Regions from separate parts of the Serratia sp. ID 25-353 genome, predicted to be linked through region 1. Evidence: predicted binding sites of a transcription regulator. Region 1 holds the regulator's gene; the other holds the start of a gene.

The links. Region 1 encodes PurR, which represses purine synthesis genes. Its sites were predicted from a motif close to CANGCAAACGTTTGCNTG; they were not measured.
Region 2: the regulator PurR is predicted to act here: its motif matches at 2,395-2,412, upstream of guaB (IMP dehydrogenase).

Annotation. Positions count from the first base shown of each region.
Region 1 covers NZ_CM139236.1:1,957,947-1,962,103, forward strand. The annotation lists gene ACYF6X_RS09320 (C40 family peptidase) at 1-793, shown strand, start outside; gene sodB (superoxide dismutase [Fe]) at 993-1,571, shown strand; gene cydH (cytochrome bd-I oxidase subunit CydH) at 1,633-1,722, opposite strand; gene purR (HTH-type transcriptional repressor PurR) at 2,047-3,072, shown strand; gene punR (DNA-binding transcriptional activator PunR) at 3,069-4,013, opposite strand; gene punC (purine nucleoside transporter PunC) at 4,137-4,157, shown strand, end outside.
Region 2 covers NZ_CM139236.1:412,633-416,789, forward strand. The annotation lists gene ACYF6X_RS01900 (glycoside hydrolase family 31 protein) at 1-923, shown strand, start outside; gene xseA (exodeoxyribonuclease VII large subunit) at 927-2,303, opposite strand; gene guaB (IMP dehydrogenase) at 2,474-3,937, shown strand; gene guaA (glutamine-hydrolyzing GMP synthase) at 4,040-4,157, shown strand, end outside.

The DNA.
Region 1 (4,157 bases):
GCTGCTGTTTACGCAGCTCTTCTTCAATTTGGCGCACGCTGCGCCACAGGCGCGTGTTGCCGCCGAGCAGCGTAAAAGCCATGCTAATGAAGCGCGGCCCGATGACCGCAGAAAAAAGAAAGCGGACAAAGCCGCTAAAAAAGCCAAAGTGACGGCCCCTGCGAAAAAAACCAAGACCGCCAAGGCGAAAAGCGAGAAAAGCGCGAAAAAGATCGTCAGCGCCAAACCCAAGGCCAAAGCACAGAAAACCGCCAAGATTAAAGTCACCCCGCCGAAAAAGGGCTATAAAAAAGGCTATGGTCGCCATCGCGAAGCCGGTATGGCCACCGCCAAACTGGCGCGTGATGAAAAGCCGTTAAAACTCAGCCCGGCGCACAAAAAACGCTACCAGCATGCCAAGCAGACCGCGATGGCCAAGCTGATGGATCAGATGGGCAAGCCTTATCGCTGGGGCGGCAGTTCGCCGCGCACCGGTTTCGACTGCAGCGGCCTTATCTATTACGCCTATAAAGACGTGGTGAAAATCAAAATGCCGCGCACCGCCAACGAAATGTATCACCTGCGCGACGCGGCGCCGATCAAGAAAAGCGAACTGGAAAGCGGCGATCTGGTGTTCTTCCGCATCAACAACCGCGGCGTGGCGGACCATGTTGGCGTCTACCTGGGCAACGGCAAATTCATCCAGTCGCCGCGCACCGGCGAAGAGATCCGCATCAGCCAGCTCGACAATGACTATTGGCAGAACCACTACATCGGCGCACGCCGCGTAGTGACGCCGAAAACCATTCGTTAATGCCCTGCTCTGCGCGGTTGCGGCCTGGGTCGCAACCGCCTGTTCAAGCTCTCGCCCATCGCACCACCCCACGCGCATTTCTCGCTTTTCTTCCTGTTTTTTATGATGAAAATTGTTAAGATTGAAAGACCACAATAAAAAACGGCCCATATGACTCTCGCCCCGGCGGGAAGCGAATGGCGCTGTAAAGGAGGAAGCAATGTCGTTTGAATTACCTGCATTACCGTATGAGAAAAACGCGCTCGAGCCGCACATCTCCGCCGAGACCCTGGAATACCACTACGGCAAACACCACAACACCTACGTGGTTAACCTGAACAACCTGGTGAAAGGCAGCGAATTCGAGGGCAAATCGCTCGAAGAGATCATCAAGACCTCTGACGGCGGCGTCTTCAACAACGCCGCGCAGGTGTGGAACCACACCTTCTACTGGCACTGCCTGTCGCCACAGGGCGGCGGTGAACCGCAGGGCGAACTGGCGGCGGCGATCGTCAAATCCTTCGGCTCCTTCGCTGCGTTCAAAGAGCAGTTCACCGATGCCGCAGTGAAAAACTTCGGCGCCGGCTGGACCTGGCTGGTGAAAAAACCGGACGGCGCGCTGGCGATCGTCAACACCTCCAACGCGGCCACCCCGCTGACCGGTGAAGACAAACCGCTGCTGACCGTTGACGTGTGGGAACACGCGTATTACATCGATTACCGCAATGCGCGTCCAAAATACCTGGAAAACTTCTGGGCGTTGGTCAACTGGACCTTCGCCGCGGAAAACCTGGCGTAAGCGCAGGTTCTGAGGTGATGAGGCGCAGCCAGGCTGCGCCTTTTTTATAACCGGGGGTAAATCAGTTCAACGCGGCAACGAAGCTGAAAGCGATAATGACCGCCAACGCGCAGACGGTGGTAAACAGCGACATCTTCAATTCGGTATCCATGACAACTCCTTTAAAATGGGCTTTCCTAAGGATAAAAGGCGCACAATTAGTACGTCAAATCATTTTCCCACAGTTCGCCGATAAAATCTTGTTATCATTTCCCGGTTTATAATCTCGATTACCTCTTCCACTTTTGTTCAATATGCGACAAAATTCGCAGTTCACAACTGCGTACCGGCATCCATGCCCCTCCTGACTAAGCGCTGAAGACTTCAACACACTAAAAACTCAGTTTTCGCTTCTCTGGAGAAGGATCTACGTAGGCAAACGATTAACATCACACTTACATGCTGTAAACATGTGAGTTCAGGAGTCATTCCTTACATGGCAACGATTAAAGATGTGGCCAAACGCGCGGGCGTTTCCACCACCACCGTTTCGCACGTCATCAATAAGACTCGTTTCGTCGCCGAAGAGACCAAAGCGGCCGTGTGGGCCGCCATCAAAGAGCTGCACTACTCGCCGAGCGCCGTGGCGCGCAGCCTGAAAGTCAATCACACCAAGTCGATCGGCCTGCTGGCCACCTCGAGCGAAGCGCCCTACTTTGCCGAAGTGATCGAGGCGGTGGAAAACAGCTGCTACAGCAAGGGCTACACCCTGATCCTGTGCAACTCGCACAACAATCTGGACAAGCAGCGCGCCTACCTGGCGATGCTGGCGCAAAAGCGCGTCGACGGCCTGCTGGTCATGTGCTCCGAGTACCCCGATCAGCTGCTGGGCATGCTGGAAGACTACCGTAATATCCCGATGGTGGTGATGGACTGGGGCGCCGCGCGCGGCGACTTCACCGATACCATCATCGATAACGCGTTCGAAGGCGGCTATCTGGCCGGCCGTTATCTGATCGAGCGCGGCCACCGCGATATCGGCGCCATTCCGGGCCAGCTGTCGCGCAACACCGGCGGCGGCCGTCATCAGGGCTTTATGAAGGCGCTGCAGGAAGCGCATATCGACATTCGCGAAGAGTGGATCGTCCAGGGTGACTTCGAGCCGGAGTCCGGCTACAAGGCGATGCACCAAATCCTGTCGCAAAAACAGCGGCCGACCGCGGTATTCTGCGGCGGCGACATCATGGCGATGGGCGCCATCTGCGCGGCCGACGAGCTGGGGCTGCGGGTGCCACAGGATATTTCCGTGATCGGCTATGACAACGTGCGCAACGCCCGCTACTTCACCCCGGCGCTGACCACCATTCACCAGCCTAAAGAACGCCTGGGCGAAATGGCCTTCACCATGCTGCTGGATCGCATTATCAGCAAGCGCGAAGAGTCGCAGGTGATCGAAGTGCATCCGAAGCTGATCGAACGCCGCTCGGTCGCCGACGGCCCGTTCATCGACTACCGCCGCTAATCCCTCGCGCCGGAAGCCTGCGCGGCTTCCGGTTCCACCTCGCTCAGCCATTCCTGATTCAGCGTTTCCCCATCGCCAAGATACGCCAGCAGCCAGCTCATCGCCGGTGACGGTTTATCCTGCTGCCAGGTCAGGCAGCAAGGGCTGGCGGGAAACGGCTGCTGCAACTGCAACGCCGTCAGCTCACCGCGCTGCACCCGCGGCAGCGCCCGATGTGCCGGCATCATGCCGACGCACAGCCCGGCGCACAAACAGTCGAGCGCCGAAGTCCAGTCCGGCACCACCAGCCGTCGCTGGTTATCCAGCGTCCAGGTGACGCGCTTGGGCAGATTGCGCGAGGTGTCCTCCAGGCAAAGCGAAGGGTATGGCCGCAGCTGATCGTCATTCAGCGGCCCCGTCAACTGCGCCAGCGGATGTTGCGGGCTGGCCACGCACAGCCAGTTCATATAACCCATGTCGCGAAAGGCGAAGCCGCCGCCGACCGGCACCGCACGGGTGGCGCCGATCGCCATGTCCGCTCTGCCGTCCACCAAGGCATCCCACACGCCGTTGAACACCTCGGGTTGCAGCATCAATTCGACGTCGGGGAAATGACGGTAGAAATCCAGCACCAGTTGGCGGCTGCGCTGCGGTTTGACGATGATGTCGACCGCGATATTCAGCTGGCCGCGCCACCCGTTAGCCACCTGCTGACAGTGGCGGCGAGTGTCGAGCATTTTTTTGATAACAACTCGCGCATCCTTGATAAACAACGCGCCGGCCGGCGTCAACTCCACGTCGCGGTGACGCCGCTCAAACAGCGGCACCGCCAGCCATTGCTCCAGCTGCCGTACGGTATAGCTCACCGCCGACGGCACCCGGTGCAGCTCCTGCGCCGCCGCGCTGAAACTGCCGGTACGCGCCACTGCGTCGACCACTTCAAGAGAATATTCAGACCACATCGCTTTGCCTTCAATTTTTTTAACAGCACTTTGCAAATATTACCGTTTCACAAGCAGAGATCCAGCCGGATACACTGGCCGGCGCTAAAAACCTGCGACACTAAAATATTAACGAGAAATACCATGCGAAATTCCTTTGGCTTT
Region 2 (4,157 bases), 1.5 Mb from region 1:
GCTACGTGCAGACCTGGAGCGGCGACAACCGCACCAGCTGGCAAACGCTGCGCTACAACATCCGCATGGGGCTGGGCATGAGCCTGTCCGGGCTGTATAACCTCGGCCACGACGTCGGCGGCTTCTCCGGCGACAAGCCGGACGCGGAGCTGCTGGTGCGCTGGGTGCAAAACGGCGTGATGCATCCGCGTTTCACTATCCACTCCTGGAACGACGACGCCACGGTCAACGAGCCCTGGATGTACCCGGCCGCCACCCCGGCGGTGCGCGAGGCGATCAACCTGCGTTACCGGCTGCTGCCGTATTTCTACACCCTGCTATGGCAGGCCTGCGCCGACGATGAGCCGATGCTGCGCCCGACCTTTCTCGATCATGAACAGGATGCGCGCACCTTCGGCGAGAACGACGATTTTCTGATCGGCCGCGATCTGCTGGTGGCCAGCATAGTGGAACCGGGGCAGCGCCGGCGTTCGGTGTATCTGCCGGACAACGGCGAAGGCTGGTACTGCTTCTACAGCGGCCAGTGGTTCGGCGGCGGCCAGACGGTGACGCTGGCGGCGCCGCTGGAGCGCCTGCCGCTGCTGGTGCGCGCCGGGGCGGCGATGCCGCTGTCGCAGCGGCTGGCGCATGTGGACGTGGCCGCCGACGATCGGCGCGAGCTGCGGCTGTTTCCGCTCAAGGGCTGCGGCGCAAGTAGCGGGCTGCTGTTTGAGGACGACGGTGAAAGCGAAGGCTGGCGGCAGGGCGATGCGCTGTGGCTGCGCTGGGAAATGCGCTGCGACCCTCAGCGCATCATGCTGGATATCACGACGGAAGGGCGTTTCCGCCCGGCCTGGCGCACGCTGACGCTCAGCCTGCCGGAAGGCGAGACGCGCGCGCTGTGGGTGAACGGCGAACCGGGCGAGCGTTTTACGCTGGAGTAGGGGCTACTCGGCCGCGCGTTTCTTGCGCGGCTTCTTGGCGACGGTGATGGTTTTCACCTCGCTTTCCACCCAGCCATCCTGCAGGCGGGTTTTCAGCAGTTCGCCGACCTGCGCCTGTTTGGTGGTTTTCAGCAGCTCGCCGCGCGGGGTTTGCGTCACGCTGTAGCCGCGCGCCAGCGTCGCCAGCGGGCTGACGGTTTCCAGTTGGCTGCAGGCCACGCCGAAGCGCTGGCGGTAGGCGTTGAGCTGCCGCTCCATCGCCTGCTGCAGGCGGTATTCCTGCTGCTGCACGCGCTGTTGGTAGCGGTGAATGCGGCCCTGCGGCTGCACCTGTGCCAGCCGCTGCTGGGCGCGTTCGCTGCGGCGGGCGGCCAGGCGCAGCTGTTGCTGCATGCCGTCTTCCATACGGCGCTGCAGCTTGAACAGCAGCGTCTGCTGGCGCGCCAGGCGCAGATGCGGATGCTGCTGCTGTAAACGGTGGTGAATGCGGGTGAACTGCTGCTGGCGCTGCGCCAGGTAGTAATCCATCGCCATCTCCAGCCGCTGCTGCTGCGACTGCAGCTGGCGCAACAGCTCAAGCTGATTGCGGCTGACCAGTTCGGCGGCGGCGGATGGGGTCGGCGCGCGCAGATCGGCGACGAAATCGGCGATGGTGACGTCGGTTTCATGGCCGACGGCGCTGACGATCGGAATGCGGCTGGCGAAGATTGCCCGCGCCACGCGTTCGTCGTTGAAGCTCCACAGATCTTCCAGCGAACCGCCGCCGCGGCCGACGATCAGCACGTCGCATTCGTCGCGGCGGTTGGCGGTCTCGATGGCGCGCACGATCTGCATCGGCGCTTCCGCGCCCTGCACCGAGGTGGGGTAGATGACGATCGGCAGCGACGGATCGCGGCGCTGCAAGACCTGCAGAATATCGTGCAGCGCCGCGCCGCTGGCGGAGGTGATCACCCCGACGCGTTTGGCCGGGGCGGGCAGCGGCTGCTTGAATTGCTGATCGAACAGCCCTTCGGCGCTCAGGCGCTGTTTCAGCTGCTCGAACTGTTGCTGCAGCAGGCCGTCGCCGGCGGGCTGCATGCTCTCGGCGATCAGCTGGTAGTCGCCGCGCGGTTCATACAGCGTGATGCTGGCGCGCACCAAAACCTGCTGGCCGTTTTGCGGCCGGAAGGTGACGCGGCGGTTGCTGTTGCGGAACATCGCGCAGCGCACCTGAGCGCGGTCGTCTTTCAGCGTGAAATACCAGTGGCCGGAGGCGGGCTGGGAGAGGTTGGAGATCTCGGCGGAGAGCCAAATCTGCCCCATTTCCATTTCCAGCAGTTGGCGAACCGTCTGATTGAGGCGGCTTACGGTAAAAATGGAAGGCGAAACAGGTAGCGACATGTGACCCAGATCAAATTTCAAAACAATCACTTAATTGGTCGATACTACATGGCTGAAAAAGGTAATCAAGACTTTTTGCAAGAAAGTGCTGGAGGCAACCGATTCCGCTCTGTATAATGCCGCGGCAATATTTTATCTTTTTCACAGCCCACCCTGGTGAGATATTGCCCATGCTACGTATCGCTAAAGAAGCTCTGACGTTTGACGACGTCCTCCTGGTTCCAGCCCACTCCACGGTTCTGCCTAACACCGCAGAGCTCGGCACTCAACTGACCAAAACCATCCGCCTGAACATCCCTATGCTGTCCGCAGCCATGGATACCGTTACCGAATCCGGCCTGGCCATCGCGCTGGCGCAGGAAGGCGGCCTGGGCTTCATCCACAAAAACATGTCCATCGAGCGCCAGGCTGAAGAAGTCAGCCGCGTGAAGAAACATGAAAGCGGCGTAGTTACCGACCCGCAGACCGTTACCCCATCCACCACGCTGCAGGAAGTGAAAGAGCTGACCGCCCGCAACGGCTTCGCCGGTTACCCGGTCGTGACCGAAGACAACGAGCTGGTCGGCATCATCACCGGCCGCGACGTGCGCTTCGTGACCGATCTGACCCAGCCGGTCACCGCGGTCATGACGCCAAAAGATCGCCTGGTCACCGTGAAAGAAGGTGAAGCGCGCGACGTGGTGCTGCAGAAAATGCACGAAAAGCGCGTAGAAAAAGCGCTGGTGGTGGACGACAGCTTCCACCTGTTGGGCATGATCACCGTTAAAGACTTCCAGAAAGCGGAACGCAAACCGAACGCCTGTAAAGACGAGCACGGCCGTCTGCGCGTAGGTGCGGCGGTCGGCGCCGGCGCCGGCAACGAAGAGCGCGTTGACGCGCTGGTGGCGGCAGGCGTTGACGTCCTGCTGATCGACTCCTCGCACGGCCACTCCGAAGGCGTGCTGCAGCGCATCCGCGAAACCCGCGCCAAATACCCGGATCTGCAGATCGTCGGCGGCAACGTTGCGACCGCAGCGGGCGCCAAAGCGCTGGCTGAAGCCGGCGTGAGCGCGGTGAAAGTGGGTATCGGCCCTGGCTCCATCTGCACCACCCGCATCGTGACCGGCGTGGGCGTACCGCAGATCACCGCCATCGCCGACGCGGTGGAAGCGCTGGAAGGCACCGGCATTCCGGTTATCGCCGACGGCGGCATCCGCTTCTCCGGCGATATTGCCAAAGCGATCGCCGCAGGCGCATCCTGCGTGATGGTCGGTTCCATGCTGGCGGGCACCGAAGAATCCCCGGGCGAAATCGAGCTGTATCAGGGCCGTTCGTTCAAGTCTTACCGCGGCATGGGCTCGCTGGGCGCGATGTCCAAAGGCTCTTCCGACCGTTACTTCCAGACCGATAACGCCGCCGACAAACTGGTGCCGGAAGGTATCGAAGGCCGCGTTGCCTATAAAGGCATGCTGAAAGCCATCGTGCACCAGCAGATGGGCGGCCTGCGCTCCTGCATGGGCCTGACCGGCTGCGCCACCATCGACGATCTGCGCACCAAGGCGGAGTTCGTGCGCATCAGCGGCGCCGGCATTCAGGAAAGCCACGTGCACGACGTGACCATCACCAAAGAGTCGCCGAACTACCGCATGGGCTAATGCCTTAACCTCTCCTGAGTGAGAGGCCGGAGTGGGGCGTTAAGCCCCATCCCGAAACACACATTTTCGCTCTTTTTCTCTTGTTGCTGGAATTCGCCTCACATGACACAAAATATCCATAAGCATCGCATCCTGATACTGGACTTCGGTTCGCAATACACCCAACTGGTCGCCCGCCGCGTGCGCGAAATCGGCGTTTACTGCGAACTGTGGGCGTGGG